Regions from separate parts of the Pararhizobium sp. LjRoot255 genome, predicted to be linked through region 3. Evidence: riboswitches for the same ligand, from Rfam matches in the RefSeq annotation. Region 3 holds a riboswitch; each other region holds the start of a gene.
The links. Region 3 has a riboswitch for cobalamin ahead of ACSQ2W_RS03015 (aromatic ring-hydroxylating oxygenase subunit alpha). Riboswitches for the same ligand answer to the same signal wherever they lie in the genome.
Positions count from the first base shown of each region.

Region 1 (5,327 bases), 2.7 Mb from region 3:
GCCGGCGTATCCAATCCAACACCGTTGCCGAGCCGTCCGTCGCGGTTCGGATAATTCGCCATGACGATCGCCACCCGCCGATCGCGCGGCGCGGTCTTGCGCAGTTTCGCCCAGTTGGCCGCCAGTTTCGCGGTGAAAGCGATCCGGTCGGCAAGAGGCTCGTGGCCAATGATATTGGCCTCGACGTCCGGATCGTAGACGGCGGCCGCCTTGAACGACACGGCGCGAGAAAGAATGCGGCCATCCACCTCGGGCAACGCCACGTTCATCGCCAGGTCGCGCGCCATGAGACCCTGGGGCGAGGCTTCCCATGCCTTCCGGGTGGAACCCGAGAAGATGACCTGCAGGACCGGCGCGTCGGTGAATTCCAGCACCGTCGGCTGGCGGTCGGCACCCGGCGCGGAGACGGCAAAGCCGGTGGCGTTCATCACCACGTCCGGCGGCGCCTCGCCGAAAATCGCCTCCAGCGTGCCGATCGACACGGCGTCCTTGAGGCTCGAGACGAAGACCGGCAGGACGCTCATTTCCTCGGCAGCGAGCGTCTCGATCAGGGCCTCGACGGGTTTGGTTTCGCCGCTCTGGACGAGGGCTCGGTAGAAGCAGAGGGCGACGATGGGCGTACCGTTTCGCGCTTTCGGATGGGTGGAGGCTTTACCCCCCTCTGCCCTGCCGGGCATCTCCCCCACAAGGGCGGAGATCGCTGGAGCGCGCGCTCCCGCCTCCAATGAACTTGCAACAATCTCGAAACCTACGTTGGGCTGCCCCAGTTGCCGCGGGTCAATCTCCCCCCTTGTGGGGGAGATGTCAGCAAAGCTGACAGAGGGGGGTAGCTCTCCACTCGTGACGAACCCAACCGCATTCTTCCATGCCTCGACGCCGATAACACCTTCGCCCGGCCACCAGATACCGGCCTTGAGCAACGGCGCGGCAGGTTCCGGTTTCTCCGAACCGCCGATCAGCGCCTCGGCATAAGCGAGCAGCCGCGCCATGTTGTCGGCACCGCCCTCGGTGAAATAGGCCCACATCCGGGTGCGGTCCTCGGCGGAAACCGTCGAAAACGGTTCCAGGCCCGGATCCGGCTTGTCGTGGCCAGGCAGGACGGCGATCTGGAATTTGTGCGTGACGGCAGCGGCATGCAACGCTTCCAGCACATACTGGAAATAGCTGGCGCCGCCGAGCGGGCGGACGATGATCAACGTTGCATGCCGTGCGGTGCGCTCGACATAGGTATCGACCGACATCGGGTGCTTCAGGGTCAGAAGGCTTGCGACCCGCAGGCTGGATTTGCCCTGCCGCACGCGGTGCGCGGCGGCGACCGCCGAAAGCTCGGTGTCGGCTGCGGACAGGAACAGGATATCGGCAGGCGACTGGCCGAGGTCGATCGCTTCCTCGCCATCCGAAATGGTGCCCTTCTGGGCTAGGAGGAGATGCATGGCATTCTCCGGGGGCCGAAGTACCCCCCTCTGTCACTGCGTGACATCTCCCCCTCAAGGGGAGAGATCGGGAGCAAGCGGAACCTATAACCACGCAACTTTTTTGAATGCGAGGTTGCCCCAGCCAATCTCCCCCCTTGAGGGGGAGATGTCCGACAGGACAGAGGGGGGTATGCCGCAATCACCATTCTCTAAACCGCCGCAGCGATGGCGGCGCGCACGGCCGTCTCATCCATATCGTGCAGGCCGATGACGACGAGGCGGGTGCCGCGCGTCTCGCCCGGCGCCCAGGCGCGGTCGAAATACTGGTCGATGCGGGCGCCGACGGCCTGGATCAGGAGGCGCATCGGCTTGCCGGGCACGTCGGCGAACCCCTTAATCCGCAGCACGTCATGTTTCCCGATGACGGTCTTCAGTTTTTCGACGAAGCCCGCCGGATGAGCGATCGCACCGAGTTCGACGACGAAGCTGTCGAATTCGTCGTGATCGTGCTCCTCGCCATTTTGATGCTCCCTCTCGTGATGGGATTTGCGGTTGGCGATATCGCTTTCGCTGCCGACGCCCAGACCGAGAAGCACGGCCGCCGAAACCTCGCCGTTCTTCGCCTCGATCATCGACGGCTTGCGGCTGGTGCGGGCGGCAACCTCGTTGCGGACGAAAGCGAGGCCGGTCGAATCGAGCAGGTCGGTCTTGTTGAGAACGATCAGGTCGGCGGCTGTGAGTTGGTCTTCGAACAGCTCCTCGATCGGGCTTTCGTGATCGAGATTGTCGTCCTCGACGCGCAGGGCATCGACCTTGTCGTGGTCATCGGCAAACCGGCCGGCGGCAACCGCAGCACTGTCAACGACGGTAATGACGCCATCGACGGTGACTTCGCTGCGGATGTCCGGCCAGTTGAAGGCAGCGATCAGCGGCTGCGGCAGCGCCAGACCGGAGGTTTCGATGATGATGTGGTCCGGGCGGTTCTCGCGTTCGAGCAGCTTCGTCATGGTCGGGATGAAATCGTCGGCGACGGTGCAGCAGATGCAACCATTGGTCAGTTCGATGATGTCGTCCTCGCTGCAGGCTTCGGCACCGCAGCCCTTCAGCACGTCGCCATCGACACCGAGATCGCCGAACTCGTTGATGATCAGCGCGATACGCCGGCCGTTGGCATTCTCCAGAATGTTGCGGATCATCGTCGTCTTGCCGGCGCCGAGAAAGCCGGTGATGACGGTTGCCGGGATCTTGCCGTGGGCGGTTTTTGCGGTGGTCATGGATCAACCCTTCATTTTCAGCGGCAATCCGGCCGCGATAAAATAGACTTCCGCGGATTTCTCCGCAACGAACTGGTGCAGCCGACCGGCATGATCGCGAAAGTCGCGCGCCATGCGGTTTTCCGGCACGATGCCGAGCCCGACCTCGTTCGAAACGAACACCAGCCGCGCCCGCGCCTGCGGCAGCCAGGCGGCCAGGTTCTGAAATTCCGCCGCCATATTGCGGTTTTCCATCATGAGATTGGTGACCCAGAGGGTCAGGCAATCGATCAGGATGACACGGTCGGGCGCGTCGATCGCTTTCAGACAGGCGGCAAGTTCAAGAGGCTCCTCATGCGTCTGCCAATCCAGCCCCCGCCGGTCGCGATGCTCGTCAATCCTTGCCTGCATCTCGCCGTCCCAGGCCCTTCCGGTCGCGACGTAATGCATGCCGAGACCCGACGCTATCGCGAATTTTTCAGCGAAGGAGGATTTTCCTGAACGGGCGCCGCCAAGGACCAGCACAGGTCCCGCTGTCGTCGATGTCATGGAACGATCCCAGCCTTAATGTTCGCCGGGAAATACGCAGGCGCTGAGGCGAGAAACGCAAGAATGGCCGCTGGGGAAACGGAACGAAAAAGCCATGACAACCTCCGTGCTGGCATCGGGAGCGTCTCTCCCTGGATCGGGCACGATGCCCTGCGGATGGCAGGTCTCCTGGCTCACGGCGTCACGGACCTTTTCAAGGCCCGAACGGGTCCGCCTCGCCTTCCCGAAGTTTTCGCGCCAGATTGCGTGACCGCAATCGACGGGCATCACGAAGAGGTGGACGATTCGTAGAAATAGAGGCGTCCGGCCCCGGCTGATCATGATGCCACTCCAGTGGCTTCTCCGGTTGGACCGGCCATTCCGCAGGACGCACCGCGCGGCCTGTCCGAATACCGGCTTTCCCGGATGGCGAACCCTGACCGTTCTACAGTCGCGGGGTCGGCTGCGATAAGAATGCCCGGCTTGGGTCCATTCCTTCACATTCCCATTTACTCCCGAACCGAAACGCCGGTCCGGGAACCATCCAATGGCTGATGATTAGGCGCTCCGCCGGACCCTGTCAATTGAAACACCGGCCGCCACGAAAACGTCACGGCATCAGAGAATCGAGCCATCGCGGGTCGAGAACGGCTTCCAGTTCGATTGCGACATCATCGAGCGCCCGATCAACGGATTGACGATAGTTTTCGCCGCCGCCTTCGATGCCGAAACTTTTGAGAAGCGCAGCGCGATAGGCGTCGCTGGTGAAGAGCCCATGCAGATAGGTGCCGCTGACCTGGCCGTCCGCCGAGACGGCACCGTCCGCCCGGCCGTCGATGATCACGGCAGGACGAGCGCAGTCCGATCCGGTCGTCCGGCCCAAATGGATTTCGTAGCCCTCCAGAGCCACATCATAGATGGCGGAGCGCGCGCTGCTGTTGCGCACTGTCTTTTCAGGCGCCATTTCTGTTTCGACGGAAAGAAGGCCCAGGCCCTCGATCTCGCCCACATTTCCCTCGATGCCGTGCGGGTCGGTGACGCGCTCGCCCAGCATCTGGTAGCCGCCGCAGATGCCGATGACGCGGCCGCCGCGCCGCACATGCGCCTGAAGATCACGGTCCCATCCTTGAGCGCGAAAATCGGAGAGATCGGCGATCGTCGCCTTCGAGCCCGGGATGACCACCAAACCGGCATCGGCCGGAATGCGTTCTCCAGCGCGGACGAAGACCAGATCGACCTCCGGTTCAGCGGCCAGCGGGTCGAGATCGTCGAAATTAGCGATGCGCGAGAGCACGGGGACGGCAACCTTCAGCGCCTTGCCGCCACCTCGCGCCAGCCTTTCCAGCACGACGGAATCCTCGGCAGGCAGCCGGCCTGCACTTTTCAGCCAGGGCACGACGCCGAAACACGGCCAGCCGGTGAAGCCCTGGACAGCTTTGATCCCATCGTCGAAAAGCGAAACGTCGCCTCGGAACTTGTTGATGATATAGCCACTGATCATCCGCCGGTCTTCATCAGACAGGATCGTGTGGGTGCCGACCAGCGATGCAATGACACCACCGCGGTCGATATCGCCGACAAGCACAACGGGAACGTTGGCGCGGGTGGCGAAGCCCATATTGGCGATGTCGCCGGCGCGAAGATTGATCTCGGCGGGCGATCCTGCCCCTTCAACGACAACAAGATCACGCCCGCCGCCGACCGTTTCGAAGCTTTCCATGACGGCGGCCATCAGCCTCGGCTTCAGGGCCTGATAGTCCCGTCCTCTCGCCTGCCCTGCCACCTTGCCCTGCACGATGATCTGGCTGCCGGTTTCAGACTGGGGTTTTAGGAGAACCGGGTTCATGTGAACCGAAGATGGTATCCGCGCGGCCATCGACTGCAGCCACTGGGCACGACCTATCTCGCCGCCGTCATCCGAAACGGCAGCGTTGTTGGACATGTTCTGCGGCTTGAACGGAGCAACCTTTACCCCACGATTGGCCATGAGGCGGCAAAGGCCCGCCACGAGTACCGTTTTTCCGACATCGGAGCCGGTTCCCTGAAGCATGATCGTCTTTGTCATGACGTCTCGTCTAGCATCGCCGCCGCCACAAGCAAAGCCATGTTTTGTCGCATTTTTGCCGCCTTT
Region 1 is NZ_CAXUPQ020000001.1:3,291,154-3,296,480, reverse strand. Features, by position in the region: gene cobN (cobaltochelatase subunit CobN) at 1-1,433, opposite strand, end outside; gene cobW (cobalamin biosynthesis protein CobW) at 1,625-2,689, opposite strand; gene cobU (bifunctional adenosylcobinamide kinase/adenosylcobinamide-phosphate guanylyltransferase) at 2,693-3,217, opposite strand; cobalamin riboswitch at 3,359-3,756, opposite strand; gene ACSQ2W_RS15805 (cobyric acid synthase) at 3,807-5,261, opposite strand.
Region 1: it holds a riboswitch for cobalamin, as region 3 does, so the genes downstream of both, cobU (bifunctional adenosylcobinamide kinase/adenosylcobinamide-phosphate guanylyltransferase) here and ACSQ2W_RS03015 (aromatic ring-hydroxylating oxygenase subunit alpha) in region 3, are expected to answer to the same signal.

Region 2 (5,327 bases), 2.8 Mb from region 3:
ACTATCCCAATTGAAGGCGGCGACGAAACGCGGCTGACCTTTGGCGAGGGCCGAAACGACGGCCCCGACTATAGCCACGACGGAAAATGGATCTACTTCAACTCCAGCCGGACCGGCCGGATGCAGATCTGGCGTGTCCGCCCGGACGGCTCGGATGTCACGCGCATCACCGACAGCGAGTTCGGCGACTGGTTTCCGCATCCATCGCCCGACGGAAAACACCTGCTTGTGCTCTCCTATGACGGCGACGTCTTCGATCATCCGCGCGACCTCGACGTGCGGCTGCGGCTGATGGACCCGGACGGCGGTAATGCGCGCGTCCTGTTCGAGTTGTTCGGCGGGCAGGGCACGATCAACGTTCCCAACTGGTCGCCTGACGGCAGGGCGTTCGCCTTCGTCAGGTATGAGCCGGTGCCCTGAGCGGTATGAAATACGCCTTTCGGTGATTGTGTCTGAGCCTTGTGCGCAACCATTCCCGATCCTATTGTTTTTCTAAAACAGGGGAACGGGAAATGCCCATTCATCAGCGTTCGTGAATCGCTCCGACGCTTCCATGACGATATCGATGCCGAATTTCCGCCCCTCCATGCCTGCCTGTTGTTTTTCCAATTCGCGGATGGCGGCGTGCACGCAGTCTGGTCTGCGTGCGAACACCTTGGCGGCCGTTCAGGTCGTGATCGACGGTGGCGGTGCTCAAGCCGGCCCGGAAGGCGATATCCTGGACCAGAAACTCACGGGTCATTTGGTTTCGCTCTGATGGATTTTTGATGGATTCCTGCTCTATATCGGATTTCTTCGCCGCGTATAGTCAAGCCATCGAACGGCATCCAGCGGGAGGAAAAAAGATGAAGACCGACAATGTCCTGAGGCAGCGCGCCGATCGAGTGTGGCTAACGGCGGCGGCCTGTGATCTGGAGGATTTCCGCGCCGAAGTGGAGAAAACCACCCAACGCGGCGACTATCCGCATGCTGCACGTGTTGAGAAAAACGTGCTGATTTATGACGGTGCCAGCGTTCTGAAGGCGGCGTCGAGCGAGGAGAGACGCCGTGCGGTGCTGGCGGAGATCTGCGAGGCCTTCGCGACCGGGCCGGGCGTCGTCGTTCTGAAGCGGGCTTTTGAGGATACGGCGGTCATCGATGCGGCAAGTGGCATCTTCGACGAGATCATCAACGAGCAGCGTCGCACCAATACCGGCGGCGGCGACCATTTTGCCAAGCCTGGCGCCAATGACCGCATCTGGAATTCGTTGGAAAAGCACTGCCTGACGGATCCGGAGAATTTCGCGGCCTATTACGGCAATGCGCTGATTGCGCTGGTCAGCGAAGCCTGGCTTGGACCGAGCTATCAGATGACGGCGCAGGTCAACCGGGTCAATCCGGGCGGCGCGGCGCAATCGGCGCATCGCGACTATCATCTCGGCTTCCAGACATCCGCTGTGATCGAGCAATTTCCGGCTCATGTACATAGGCTGTCGCCGGTGCTCACCTTGCAGGGTGCGGTTGCGCACTGCGACATGCCGCTCGAAAGCGGGCCGACGCTGTTCCTGCCCTACAGCCAAACCTATGTGCCGGGCTATCTGGCACTGACGCGACAGGAATTTCGCGACTATTTCGATAGGAACCATGTGCAGCTACCGCTGTCGAAGGGGGATCTGGTGTTCTTCAACCCGGCGCTCTTCCACGCTGCCGGCACCAATCGTTCGGCCGGCATCAAGCGGGTCGCCAATCTGCTGCAGGTTTCCTCCGCCTTCGGCCGGGCGATGGAGACGGTTAACCGCGAGCGGATGAGTGCAGTGCTCTATCCGGCCCTGAAAGCCATGCTGGCCGATGGCCGTCTATCGGTTGCGCAGGCGGCCAATGCGATCGCGTCCTGCGCGGAAGGCTATTCCTTCCCGACCAATCTGGACCGCGACCCGCCGCTCGGCGGTCTGGCACCGAAGACGCAGGCGCAGTTGATGCATGAGGCGCTGTCCGGCGGGTGGAAGGCGGAGACCTTCGCTGCCGCGCTTGCGGCACAGGCGCAGAAGAAGCTGAGCTGATGCCAAACTCGCCAAATATTTCAAACTTTCGTCCGGTTCCGGGCGGACGTTTTTCCGGTCATGGATATCAAAAAATGGAGGAACGGAATGAGCAAGGATTATGGGCGGCTCGACGGCAAGATTGCCATCGTGACCGGTGGCACGCAGGGGCTCGGGGCAACGATTGCGGCGCTGTTTGCCGAGCGGGGAGCTGCAGGCATCGTCATCTGTGGGCGCAATGCCGCGAAAGGCGAGGCCAAGGCGGCCGAGATCGGTAAGGCGACGGGTACCAAACTGGTGTACGTACAGGCCGATCTCGGAAAGGTGGAGGATGCTCGCAAGGTAGTCGCCGCCTGTGACGCGCAGTTCGGCCGTGTCGACGCACTGGTGAATGCGGCTGCGATTACCGACCGCGGCACCATCATCGATACAAGCCCGGAACTGTTCGACCGCATGTTCGCCGTCAACGTGCGTGCGCCGTTCTTCCTGATGCAGGAGACGATCAAGATCATGCGGCGGCAAAAGATCGAGGGAACGATCGTCAATATCGGTTCGATGTCGGCCAAGGCCGGCCAGCCTTTCATTTCCGCCTATTGCGCTTCCAAGGGGGCGCTGGAAACGCTGACCAAGAACACCGCCTATGCGGTGCTGCGTAACCGCATCCGCGTCAATGGCCTCAACATCGGCTGGATGGCGTCGGAAGGCGAGGATCGCATCCAGCGCGAGTTTCACGGGGCTGCCAGCGACTGGCTTGAAAAGGCGGCGGCAACCCAGCCCTTCGGCCGTCTCGTCGATCCTGCCGAAGTGGCGCGGGCCTGTGCCTATCTGTCGTCGGCCGAATCCGGCCTGATGACCGGATCGGTCATCTGCTTCGACCAGTCGATCTGGGGCGCCTATGATGGTTCGCCGCATCCGATTGCCGCCTTGTAAAGAGAACAGGCGGGGCCGCTTGCATTCGGCGGCCCACTATGCCTTTATCGGTTTGGTTCAGGTGCCTGCGAAAGCGGGAGAATCGGGAATCCGGTGAAAGTCCGGGACGTGCCCAACGCTGTGACGGGGACGGCTCTTGCTATAATGAATTTCTGATTATTTTCAGAATTCTGCCACTAAATCCTCATGTGATTTGGGAAGGCGGCAAGGCCGGTTGATCCGCAGTCAGAAGACCGGCCTGACGAGATAGACCAGCCCCGCGCGGACGGCGGGAGGTTTCGCATTGTTGGGGATCAAACGATGCAAACGGAACCGCAAGACCGCCTTGTCAGGGCGGAGGCATTTTCATCGGACGAGCGCGCCGCCGTCTACCGCGCCATCGAGACCCGCCGCGACGTGCGGGATCAGTTCCTGCCAACGCCGTTGCCGGATGACGTGATCGCTCGGCTGCTTGCCGCGGCCCACAGCGCGCCATCAGTCGGCTTCATGCAGCCATGGAACTTCATTGTCGTGCGCGATGAAGACAGGCGCCGGAAGGTGTTTGAAGCCTTTCGGCGGGCCAATGAGGAGGCGGCGCTGATGTTCGAGGGTGCCGCGCGCGATACCTATCGCTCACTTAAGCTCGAGGGTATCCGTAAGGCGCCGGTGAGTGTCTGCATCACCTGCGACCCCACCCGCGCCGGCAAGGTCGTTCTCGGCCGGACACATAATCCGCGCATGGATGCGTTTTCGACGGTCTGCGCGGTGCAGAACCTTTGGCTTGCCGCGCGGGCCGAAGGCGTCGGTGTCGGCTGGGTCAGCATTTTCCATGAGCGCGACATCAAGGCAGTTCTCGGCATACCCGATCACATCGAGATCATTGCCTGGCTTTGCCTCGGCTATGTCGATCAGCTCTACGCGGAACCCGAACTGGCGATCAAGGGCTGGCGGCAGCGTCTGCCGCTCGACGAGCTGGTCTTTGCCGACGCCTGGGGGATCAAACCGGGCGAGTGATCAGTTGGGCTGCTGCGGCTGGTATCCGGGGCCGGCCGGATGCATCAGGTCGATCGACGATTCCTGAGAGGGCAGGAAGCGCGGTCCGACGACGCGTACCTTGCTGTTCTGCGGGTCATAGGGACGGTCCGCAACCAAAGCTTTTGCCTCCGTTGTGTCAGCCTTGCGGGTTCGGATTTCAAGAACGCCGGTGCTGTCTGCCGGCGTGCTCTGGTTCGTCGCGGTCTGGCGGGCGGGCGCACAACCGCACTGACCGGGCTGACCGAGGTCACGCGTCTTATAGGCGAAAGCCGTCGGTAGTTCGATATAGGGCTCGCCGGTTGACGCCGAGACCATCTGATCAGTCTCTTCAGTCGCAAGCGCATGGTAATACAGCGCTGTTTCCGCGCCCGGGCATCGGCGCTGGCAAGCCTCGGCATCGCGCAGGAAATCGGCGGGCGTAGCGCGCGACGAGATCGGGAAGAAAGCGCCGTCGCAGGTACGAACGCACAGGGTCCGCAGGCTGCCGCCATAGTCGTCACCCGGATGGGTGAAATCGAAGACATCGGTACTGCCGCGCAGGGGCGGGTCGCTTTCGCTGATCGGCGGCAGGTCCTCCAGGATGTTGCGGTGCGTTTCCGGCTCTTCGCCCGCAGCCACCGTTTCGTCCTGTTCTTCGAAGCACCGATTGACATAGAGCGCGGTAAGAATCCGCCGGCGGCTGATTTCGCTATCGCCGCCGGTGACAAGGTTTTCGCGGCGGGCCTTCAACGTTTCGAGTTTGATTTCCATCTGTGAGATTTCGCTGTCGAGGGCCTCGCAGATCTCCTCGTTCGGATCACCCACGACGATCACGCTACCGGAACTGCATCCAAGGCGCCGCCGGTCGCTGCGCGCCTTGCGCAGATCAAGGTTCTGCCGTGCGATTGCGCCGGTGTAGTCGCGCAGATTGGCAGTGGAGGCGACGATCTTCGGCAGGTTCGACAGGCGCGCATTTAGCCGTTCGCACACCGTCGAGGCGTCGGCAGGGGCCGTCATAGCAATAAGTAGCGGAGCGATAAGCGCCGCGAAGCGAACGGAACGGAAAATCACTGTTTTCTCTCGTCTGAGCGAACCGGCACTCTATCGGATGCGGCGGATTATTGCCGCGCTCCAAGCCATGTGCCTATCATATCGCCATTCGAAAGAGGTGCAACGCAGTCCGCTTGCCAGCGTTAACGCGAACCCGGGAAATTCTGCCGATGTGGCCGGAGAGCCGCGGTCGCAGCCCTCCGGAAGCTGGCGTTAGGCGGCGCGGGCGGTTTCGAGCGACATCGGCCGTTCGAGCACCGATCCGCCGATCTCGGCGACGGCTCTCATCGTCTCCAACAGTTCGCGTGTCACTTCCCAGGCGACGGCGACCGCATA
Region 2 is NZ_CAXUPQ020000001.1:3,423,380-3,428,706, forward strand. Features, by position in the region: gene ACSQ2W_RS16410 (TolB family protein) at 1-420, shown strand, start outside; partial or broken gene ACSQ2W_RS16415 (helix-turn-helix domain-containing protein) at 511-742, opposite strand; gene ACSQ2W_RS16420 (phytanoyl-CoA dioxygenase family protein) at 846-2,039, shown strand; gene ACSQ2W_RS16425 (SDR family oxidoreductase) at 2,127-2,948, shown strand; cobalamin riboswitch at 2,991-3,204, shown strand; gene bluB (5,6-dimethylbenzimidazole synthase) at 3,249-3,941, shown strand; gene ACSQ2W_RS16435 (DUF2865 domain-containing protein) at 3,942-5,012, opposite strand; gene ACSQ2W_RS16440 (acyl-homoserine-lactone synthase) at 5,205-5,327, opposite strand, start outside.
Region 2: it holds a riboswitch for cobalamin, as region 3 does, so the genes downstream of both, bluB (5,6-dimethylbenzimidazole synthase) here and ACSQ2W_RS03015 (aromatic ring-hydroxylating oxygenase subunit alpha) in region 3, are expected to answer to the same signal.

Region 3 (5,327 bases):
CTCGACGACGATCGTGCGCGACGAGATGAGCAACTTCATGAATTTGCTCTCGCGCGAAAAGAACTCGCTTGACGACTATGGCCGTCTGATCGGCGAGGCGTCGAAGGCGCTCGTCGTTTCGGACGAGGCAAGCCAGGCGGCGTTGAAGAACTCGATCCAGGCCCTGAAACGGGCAACCGAGCGGCAGGTCACGCACAATGCCGAGTTGGAACAGAGCGTCACGGCGCAATCCAACGTCATCGCCGGCGTCCAGAAGGAGCTTGCCGATTTCGAGGCGACGAAATTCTCGGATGCCGTCACGGGCCTGGCCAACCGCCGCGCCTTCAACAAGGCGCTCGCCAAGGTCTATGCCGATCCCGACCGGCCGCTTTCCTGTGGCGTCGCGATCGCCGAGCCGGACACCAGCCAGAGGCTGTCCGGCGAACAGGCCGCCGCGATCGCCGATCATCTCGCCCGCCATATCGGCGGCATCGCTCAGCAGGCCTTTCCGCCGAGCGAGCTCGCCGCGCGTTTCGACGGCGTCCGCTTCGGCTTTTTGATCAATGCGGGTGAGGAGCGGGAAGTTGTCCGCCTTATGGCGCTGCTGCGATCGGCTCTGCGCGGTGTCCATTTCAAGCACCCGAAAACCGGCCGCAGCCTTGGCAGTGTCACGCTCTCGGTCGGCGTGTGCATGTCGCGTGGTGCCGGCAATGCGTTCGATCTCGTCGGAACGGCCGAAAAGGCGCTGGCCAAGGCACAGGCCAAGGGTGGCGATAACACTGTCGTTCATGGAAGCGAGGACGAGCAGCCGACAGGGCGGGACTGGCTGATCTACAAGCGATAGGCGGCTGCCGCTACTGCATAATTCCTTAAATCGGATTCGATTTAAGGATAAAATTATGCAGCAGTTTCAATGTGCTACAGCGTCCTTTGCGCGTCAGGTTTGACGCGCGGCGCTGTAAGGCGTCAAAGGCTGTTGATGATCTTGCGGAGCCGTTCGTTGCAGGCGCCGAGCAAAAGCACGTTCTTCAAGGCTTCTTTCGGATCGCGGGTGCGAAACAGGAGGCCGTTCTCGTGGACGGTGCGGTTGAGCGTCAGCTTGCCTTCTTCCGCATCAAGTTCGGTCGCGACGGCAAAATACATCCGCGAATAGCCCAGCTTGATCTTCTCGAAGAAATGCTCGTTGGCGCCGATGTCGGAGAAGAAGTTGGCGATATAGAACGACCACCGGACATCGTCGAACTTGGCGAACTTCGTCCGCGCCGTGGTCACATGGCAATAGCCGAGATGCGGCCTGCCTGAAAGCGTGCGATGGAAAATCAGCTTCGGGAAGCGGATGGAGGCATGGAAGCCGTTGATGCGTTCGTGCGTCACCGTTCCCGCAGCCTCAAGCCTGCGGCCGGTGCGGGTGGCCACTTCCTGATGGGTCAGGTAGCGCTTTTCCTCGACGCTCCATTGCTGGGGCCGGTTGATACGCCCGGTGCGCAGGAACTCGGTGTGAACAGCTGATTTCGGCGATTGAACCGGTTTCTTGACGGAAGCAGCGTCGAAATATCGCAAGTTTGGCATCGGCCTGCACCAGGATTGCGCCAACGTGCTGATTGCACTGCGGCGGAAATATTTATGATGAAAAGCTACATTACGAGGGTTAATGCAGTCTTTCCGAGCATTACCCGCGCGCCATGGTGCGAGGCTTGCGCTTTCAACCGGGTTGTCGCGCCGCAATATGTCGCAAAGAGACGGTCTCTGCACAGAATTTGACAGTGCGTGACTGAAAAGGCGTCATCTGCCGAAAAATCAGGAGATACCATTGTTTCTGCTTATAAAATAGCCATCTTTCCGTCTGGAAACGCAACTGTGCGTGTGTCGTCATTCTGGAACCGGATGTCGCTAATCGGCGGCTGTCCGGCCGCGTCGGAAGATTAGATGAAGACACTCAAGGTGCCGCCTTTATAGGGAGGGCGGAGAATTGGGAAGCCGGTCGAAATCCGGCGCTGCCCCCGCAACGGTGGTGGAGCGAAACCTCGGCAAAAGGCCACTGGAGAGATCCGGGAAGGCGCCGCGACGGTCCGAAAGGACAGCTCCTGAGCCCGGAAACCAGCCTTGTGGCGAAATTGATGTCTTGGTTGCGGCGGGCAGCCGGAAGGCGAACCAGCATATCCACGCGCATTCCCGGCGCGGTGGTGGTTCCTTTCCTGCCCGCTTAACCGAAAAGTGGCGAGCACAAGGAAACGAACATGGATCTCCGCAGCGAAGTCCTCCGCAAACTCAAGACCCGCCGCGACGGGCACAGCCTGGAACAGGCATTCTACACCGATCCCGATCTCTACAAGCTCGACATGGAGCAGATCTGGTACAAGGACTGGCTGTTCATCGGTCATGACTGCGAAATCCCCAAGGCCGGCAACTATTTCACCGTCCAGGTCGGCGATTATCCGGTCGTCGTCGTCCGCGATCGCCAGGGCACCGTCCGGGCGCTCCACAATTCCTGCCGCCACCGCGGTTCGCGCGTCTGCGCCGGTCAGAAGGGCTCGTCGGCCAAGCTCGTCTGTCCCTATCACCAGTGGACCTACGAGCTTGACGGCAAGCTGCTGTTCGCCCGCCAGATGGGCGAGGATTTCGACAAGGCGCAGCACAGCCTGAAGCCGATCCATTGCGAAACCATCGGCGGCTACATCTTCATCTGCCTCGCCGACGAGCCGATGGATTTCCAGCCGATGCGCGACATGGTGTCGTCCTATGTGACGCCGCACAATCTGAAGGACACCAAGGTCGCCTTCGAAAGCACCATCATCGAGAAGGGCAACTGGAAGCTCGTCTGGGAAAACAACCGCGAGTGCTACCACTGCGCCGCCAACCATCCCGAACTCTGCCGCACTTATCCGGAAGCGCCGACCGCGACCGGCGTGCAGGGCGCCAAGGACGATCCGATCATCGCTGCCCATTGGGCGAAATGCGAAGCCGAAGGTCTGCCGAGCGAATTCAAAATGTCGCCGACCGGTCAGTTCCGCATTGCTCGCATGCCGCTGATCCAGGAGGCCGAGAGCTACACGATCTCCGGCAAGCGCGCCGTCAAGCGCCAGCTCTCCGACGATGTCAGCCAGAGCCACATCGGCACGTTGCTGATGTTCCACTATCCAAGCACCTGGAACCACATCCTGGCCGACCACGCCATCACCTTCCGCGTCCTGCCGCTCGGCCCTGAACTGACCCAGGTCACGACGAAGTGGCTGGTGCACAAGGATGCCGTCGAAGGTGTCGATTATAACCTCGAAGAACTGACGCATGTCTGGACCGAGACCAACGACCAGGATCGCCAGATCGTCGAGGAAAATGCCTTCGGCATCCGCTCGCCCGCCTATCAGCCCGGTCCCTATTCGCCGGAGCATGAAGGCGGCGTGATGCAGTTCGTCGAATGGTACGTCAATTTCATGCAGGATCGCCTGCATGGAGCCTCCACCCCTCTGGTCCGGGTCGCCTGACATGACGATTGCTTCATCCTTCCGGCACTTCGACGAATTGCTGCCGTTCAACGACCGGAAGCATCTCCTGGAATGTATCTCCGTCACCGCCGAGGCTCCGGATGTGATGACCTTCGGCTTCAAGGCCGACAAGGACAGCTGGTTCCGCTACCTGCCGGGCCAGTTCGTCACGCTCGAGCTGCCGGTTAAGCCGGACGATCCGGTGATGCGCACCTACACGCTGTCTTCGACGCCGTCGCGGCCCTTCTCGGTGGCCGTGACCGTCAAGGCACAGGCATCGAGCATCGGCACGCGCTGGATGTTCGAGAACCTGAAGCCCGGCATGAAACTGAAGGCCTTCGGTCCGCTCGGCGATTTCTCCTTCGTGCGCCATCCGGGCGAAAAATACCTGTTCATCTCAGCGGGCTCCGGCATCACGCCGATGATGTCGATGACCCGCTGGATGGCTGATTGCGCGCCACAGACCGATGTGACCTTCCTCTCCTGCGCCCGCCAGCCGGACGATCTGCTGTTCCGTGACGAGCTCGAGAACATCTCGCGCAACATGCCGAAGCTCAATCTCGGCTTTATCGTCGAGACGCATGCACCGCGCCACGGCTGGCACGGTCTGCGCGGCCGTATCGACACCGCGAAGCTTGCTCTGCTTGCGCCGGATTTCCGCGACCGCACCGTCTTCTGCTGCGGGCCGGAGCCGTTCATGCGCGGCGTGAAGTCCATGCTGGAAAGCGTCGGCTTCGACATGAACCGCTATCACGAGGAGAGCTTCCAGCCGGCGACGGCACCGGCGGCTGAAGACTTCGCGATCGGGGGAGGGACCGAGGTCGATGCCGCCGCCGTCTCCACCGTCACCTTCACGATGGCCGGCAAGGAGGCCAAGTGCCAGCCGGGCCAGACCATCCTGCAGACGGCTCGCGCCGCAGGTGTCCGCATCGGTGCCGCCTGCGAAGGCGGCCTCTGCGGCACCTGCCGCGTCATGAAGGTCTCCGGTGAGGTCGAGATGCACCATAATGGCGGTATCCTCGACGACGAGATCGACGAGGGCTACATCCTCGCCTGCTGTTCGCGGCCATTGGGGGATGTGCAGATCGAGGCCTGAGGGCAGGCTTGACCGGAGGGACATCTGAGGGTGGTGCCCCGGCATGGGGCATCAACACCAATCCATGAACCAGCCTGGCAGGAACAAGGGCGTGCCGCTGACGAAGCCCCGAAATCGGGCTGAGGACGCGGCTTACCTCGCCACCAGCGGAACGTCGCCGCACCGCAACGAAATCCGGCATCTTCAGTAACGGACAGAACACCCTCTGTCGGAAAACGTTACTTGTTGAAGCCCGACGATAGAGTAAAATCCGATATGCAAGAGATACGTATCTTGCGCCGATTTCAGAACGTATGCCTTTGGCCCCTTCCTGCGTAGGAGGGGGCCTTCGATTGTCTGGCCCTGGCAGTTCTGGACGGCCGATGAGCCTCTTGAACGGGCTGATTTCGTTACCAATATTATCCTCCGATACCCGCGAAGAGGTAGCCAAAAAGGAGGAAAAAAGATGACTACTCGCGATGTCCCGTGGAACCATCCACTGAAAGTTACCTTACGCTCCGGTTTGGAACGGACGTTCGGCAGCGTCAACGAAGCCCTTGATTTTCTGGAAAACGAATGGCCGTTGAAGCGAGGAGAGCGCTACGATTGCGCCGTCTCCTCCTGCAGGCGGGCGCTGAACCGGATGACGCCGGCGGCGGTGGCACGAGAGGCGTTCATTGCCGCGTGCCTTGAGGCGAACATGCCGGCAATCATGGCAGCGCCGCTTCCCTACGGTCGATCACATCAACGCGGGGCCTCGGCGGCCGTGTAGTATCGAGCAAGCGGCGGTG
Region 3 is NZ_CAXUPQ020000001.1:581,016-586,342, reverse strand. Features, by position in the region: gene ACSQ2W_RS03025 (GGDEF domain-containing protein) at 1-823, shown strand, start outside; gene ACSQ2W_RS03020 (DUF6656 family protein) at 946-1,548, opposite strand; cobalamin riboswitch at 1,902-2,099, shown strand; gene ACSQ2W_RS03015 (aromatic ring-hydroxylating oxygenase subunit alpha) at 2,217-3,461, shown strand; gene ACSQ2W_RS03010 (2Fe-2S iron-sulfur cluster-binding protein) at 3,463-4,557, shown strand; gene ACSQ2W_RS03005 (DUF982 domain-containing protein) at 5,003-5,308, shown strand.

Region 4 (5,327 bases), 2.4 Mb from region 3:
AAGCCGTTCCTCTATGCCGGACCGCTGTTCATTCATCTTTTTTCGCATGCCTGGATCGATTTCCGCGGCATTCGCGACGCAGCCGTCGCGGCGAAGGACACAGATTATTTCGAAAACACCCGGCGGGCGATTGCCGTGCAGCGCGATTATGCGCTCAGCAATCCTGGCGGCTTTGCCGGCTACGGTGCCGATATGTGGGGGCTGACTTCCTGCGACGGCCCCTTGCGGCCGCGCCGTCTGCAGGATGGCCGCCACCAGCGGTTTTCTGGCTATACGGCGCGCGGTGTGCCGTTCGGACCGGACGACGGCACGATCGCGCCCTGGGCGCCGCTCGCCTGCCTGCCGTTCGAGCCGAAGGCTGCGATCGCGGCTGCCCGCCATATCGTCTTGACTTATCCCGGGGTGATCGAGGAAGGGCGGTTTCTCGGCAGTTTCAATCCAAGCGTTCCCGGCAAGACGGCCGAAGGATGGCTCAACAATCGCAGCGTCGGACTTGACCAGGGCATCCTGTTGATGATGATCGAAAATCATCGCACCGGCCTCATCTGGAACCTGATGCGGGAATTGCCGATCATTCGGCGTGGCTTGAAACGAGCAGGCTTCTCCGGCGGCTGGCTTTGAGATAAACGGGCAGCCGGCATGGAAAAGGCGGCGCCTTTGGACAAGAACACAGATACCGGCGGTTGGCCGGCCTCTCCGTGGAAAGAGGACGCGCAAGCGGCTATGGCCTGGCAGGCGCAGCGATTTCCGCAAGTTGCAGCCTCCCTTGCCGGTGACGGCGCGGATTTTCCGTTGGTGACCGACGTATGGCGCAATGACAGTGCCGAGATCGCCGATCTCTTGCACTACCAAGGCCGGTTTGCGGCAGGAATGGATGATCGCACCAAGGGCGCCCATCTGGTCGCCTTCTACAGCCACCAACTCAGCATCGCTGCCGGTGCTCTTTATCTGAGGACCGGTCTGGTGCCGGATCTCGATCCGGGAAGCCTCGCTTTCCGTTTTGAACCGTACGCCCCGAAGAACGCGGGCGAGGGTGCGCTGGCCTGCCCATCCGATGCCCGCCGCTTTCATTTTCGCTTCCGCCATTTTCGCCGTGGCCGTGACAATGCACCTCTGTTTCACGACAGCTTCGTTGCCAGCCTTGTGCCGGTTGTCGAAACGGTGAAGGCCCGTACCGGTTTGTCATCGGTTGCACAATGGCGGCTGGCCGCCGACGGCATTGCCGGTGCTTTTCTCGAAATAGGTGCGGCATCGGCGCAAGAGGAACAAGCGATGGTTTCGGCGCTCGCGATCGTCAACACCGAAGGTTCGCCGCTGAAGTCAGACGCATTGCGCTATCAAAAGGTCGCCGCGATCATGGATGGCGTGCCGGTCGAGCGCAATTTTCGGCTCAGAAGCGGTTGCTGCCTGTATTACCGAACGGATGGTGGGACCTTTTGCGATGTCTGCGTGCTTCTCGACGAGAAGACGCAAAGGTGCCGCCTGCGCGCCCATCTTGAACGCGCAGGCGGCTAAGATTGCAAGCCGGTTCGTTACGCCGATTTCAGGAAGCGGTCGTTGAAAAAGCCCGAGACAAGGCCGAGCACGATCCACGAGGCGAGCGCGGTTGCCAGCGCGGCGACAGCGAATTCGGCGCCGAGAACGGCCGGAACCGGGCTCGAAATATCCGCAGGCTGCGGCGCGCCGTAGATATGCGGCGCCGCGAGGACGACCAAGCCGGCGATTTTCGCAGCGATTTCGCGGCGCAGCGCAAGGAGATAGAGGCCTGCGCCGGAGAGCAAGACCGTCGCCATCCACCATATCTGCCGGTCATGCAGGTCGGCAGCTGGAAAGCCGGGCAATTCCGGTGGCAGGCCGATGGCAGGCAGCATGTGGACCGCCAGCCAACCGCAAGCGCCCCAGAGGACGCCGTTGCGAAGCGTGATGGGATAGCCGATCAGCAGGCTGATGCCGGTCAGCAACAGGCTGAAACCTGTGCCGGTCACGAGATTGGCGAGCAAGGTTCCTGAAAAGCGGCTCATGCCAAACATGATGCCGCCTTCGTCTTCATGCTCGCCCTCATGGGCGTAGGCCGGCGTGATTGGAGAGAATGCCGCAAGTATTTCGCCGATCGTGGTTGTCTGCTTGAGCGACGAGTGCTGTTGCTGCCTGTCTGTGCCGCCGGGCTGTTCCGTCGCGGGCTCCTTGCCCTCATATTCTTCGGCATGAAGGATGATCGGAACGACCCGCGCAGTCTGCGCCACCGTCGTAAAGACACCCGCAATCAGTCCGGCCACCAACGCGGCCAGAAGCGTTTTGACAATCATTTCGATACCCCCCAGGTTCAAGCGGAGCGGATGCTCGTCAACGCTCTCTGGCTTGCTATGTTTGAAAACCCCACGGCAAATGCCGCCCGGTACCGCAGCACGGGCGCATGTACCATCGATGCATGGTTTCCATGGAAACCCGCATTCTGTTGCCGGATTGAATGCGAAAAGCGCGCGGCTTCTCACATCAGCCGATCAATGGCAGGGAAAACCGTAGGAGTGGCGAACGTCGTGTGCGGTGTCGTGCAGCACTGCGGAATTCGCGAGACCGGCGCCGAAAACCAGGAATCCGCCGATCAGAAGGGCGAGGATACCGGCGGTGATGCGGTCGTTGAGGGAGAGCGGGATGCTCGAAACTGTAGACGTAGCCATGACAACCTCCGTGATGGCGCGTGGGAAACTTCCCACCAAATGGGCACCATGCCCTTTATCAACCGGCAGGTTTCCTGGCTCGCGGCGTCAGGTGCTTGCACCAAGTGAACCTGTCTCGCCTTCCCAAGGTGCGGGCCAGGCCCGCCGCCGCAGTGGCTTTTGCCGGATTAACCGGCATGACAAATTCCGACCGCTCTACAGTCGCGGGGTCGGCCGTGATTGAGATGCCCAGCATGGGTCCATCCGTCACGTTCCCATTTACTCCCCGGAAACGTTCGCTTCCAAGGGAACCAATTGATCGACGATGATTATGATGTCGCCCTGCTCATGTCAATTCGAGGTTACGACGTGCGATGCCGCTTTGCCGTCACCATTTGCGCAAGTTCGCTTGCACATGTATCTTTCCAGGTTAAGCGCAAATTACACGGTGTACGGCTATTTGTTGTGAAATAGCACTGAATAGTTGATTGTATTGCGGATTACATTTCGCGTTTTTGTGAGGCAATATTTCTTTAGGAACCTTGCGGCAGAATGCCGCGCACGTCCGTATGGAAAGAATCATTCATAGAGAAAACAATGAAGGCGGCGAGGTCCGAACAGGAATTTCAGAATATTCTTCGGAGACTGGAGCTCGCGCTTGACGCCTCCCGGATCGGCGTATGGGAACACGATACGCAGAAGGATGAGGTCGTCTGGGACAAGCAGATGCACCTGCTCTATGGAACCGGCAGGACAAACAAGCGCGTCAAGGCGGCGTTCTGGATCAAGGCGGTCCATCCGGATGACCGGGAGCAGGCCGAGGCGGATTTCAACTATGCCATCAAGAGCAAAGGCAACTACTCGTCAGAGTATCGCATTGTTCTACCGGACGGTAAAGTTCGCTATCTCCGCTCCAGGGCGCATTGCTTCGAGCAAGACGGAAATATCACCTTCATCGGCGTGGAATGGGACGTGACGGCGGATGTGCTGCTCAATCGGGAACTGCAGCGGCAGAAGGCCATTGCCGAAAAACGCGCAGTTGAGCTTGAGGCGAGCGCCCGGAGGATCGAATACGCGGCCGAACACGACTACCTGACCGGGCTGCCGAACCGTAGCTTCTTCGATCGCAGATTAGGGGAACTTTCAGAGGATGCCGGGCTGGAAAAGCTCGCCATCCTTCATATCGGCCTCGACCGGTTCAAGCAGATCAACGACACGGCCGGGCATTCGGTGGGCGATGATGTCCTGAAATCGATCGCCGGCCGGATTGTTGCCACATTGCCGAATAACGCCTTCGTCGCCCGCATAGGCGGCGACGAATTTGCGGTTCTTGTTGCAAACTTCAACTCCGTCGAAGACTTGAAGACGGTTGCCGAACGGCTGGCGCAGCAATTGAAGCAATCGATATGGCACAATGACGAAGTGCTGCGCACCGGTGCCTCGATCGGCCTGGCTTCCGCCACCGGTAGAAATATCACCAGCCTGCTTGCGGAAGCCGATATCGCCCTTCATCGCGCCAAGAAACTTGGCCGGGGCAGGGTGGAGGTGTTCTCGGCGCACCTCAAGGCGCAGCTCAACAACGAGCGCCGCGTTGCCAAGCAATTTGCGCGCGGCCTGGAGAAGGGAGAGTTTGTTCCCTTTTACCAAGCGCAGGTCGATGCGCGGACACGCCGCATCGTCGGCTTAGAGGCTTTGGCGCGGTGGCGCCATCCGAAACGCGGGGTTCTGTTGCCGGGCGAATTCATCGATGTCGCGGGAAATCTCGGCATGCTGGATGATCTGGATGCCGCAATCCTGCAGGCGGCGTTGAAGGATCGCCGTGCCTGGATGCGGCACGGCCTGCGCGTTCCACGGATCGCGGTGAATGTTTCGGCAGCACGGCTGTCCGATCCGCTTTTGATCGACGAGTTGCAGCAACTGGATGTCGAGCCGGATACGCTGTCATTCGAACTGCTCGAGACGATCTTTCTCGACGAAAGCGAGGAAGGCGTACTTTCCAATGTCGCCGCGCTGAAGAATATGGGCATTGACATCGAGATCGATGATTTCGGCTCGGGCCATGCCTCGATCATCGGGCTGATGAAGGTGAAGCCGCGGCGACTGAAGATCGACCGGCGGCTGGTGTTTCCGATCACCACCTCGCGCGAGCAGAAGCGTCTGTTGCGCTCGATCGTCGATATCGCCAAAGCGCTAGACATCGAAGTGGTGGCCGAAGGGGTCGAGACGCCGGAGCATGCCAGGCTTCTGACGCGCCTGGGCTGCGATGTCCTGCAGGGTTATGCGATCGCCTATCCCGTCTCGGGGGCTGAGATACTGGCGCGGCTCATGGAAACACAGAACGCCGCGCTTGCCGTCCAGCTTTGACGGGTTTTCTGCAACGGTATCCAAGAGGCGAGCAGATGCCCTGCGCGCGGCGTCCGTTCGCGCTATTGCGTTCCCGGGCCGATCGCGCCGATGGAGCAGAACGAGTTGCCTCATATCAGAGCTGGTATCTGGATGAGATCAGCGCCGGGCGAGTTGGCGGCAGGGTTCTCATGGCAGCGCGGTTCATGGCAGCCGTCCGCGAACCTCCGTGACCTGGTACGACCATTTGGGCGCGGTTGGTTCCACGCCGTAGCGGTTGGGGAAGGTGAAGAAGGTTTCGAAGCTCTGGCTCTGGCCCGCGGGAAT
Region 4 is NZ_CAXUPQ020000001.1:3,012,909-3,018,235, forward strand. Features, by position in the region: gene ACSQ2W_RS14530 (glucoamylase family protein) at 1-621, shown strand, start outside; gene ACSQ2W_RS14535 ((2Fe-2S)-binding protein) at 658-1,515, shown strand; gene ACSQ2W_RS14540 (CbtA family protein) at 1,533-2,306, opposite strand; gene ACSQ2W_RS14545 (CbtB domain-containing protein) at 2,502-2,678, opposite strand; cobalamin riboswitch at 2,726-2,988, opposite strand; gene ACSQ2W_RS14550 (bifunctional diguanylate cyclase/phosphodiesterase) at 3,255-5,021, shown strand; gene ACSQ2W_RS14555 (hypothetical protein) at 5,205-5,327, opposite strand, start outside.
Region 4: it holds a riboswitch for cobalamin, as region 3 does, so the genes downstream of both, ACSQ2W_RS14545 (CbtB domain-containing protein) here and ACSQ2W_RS03015 (aromatic ring-hydroxylating oxygenase subunit alpha) in region 3, are expected to answer to the same signal.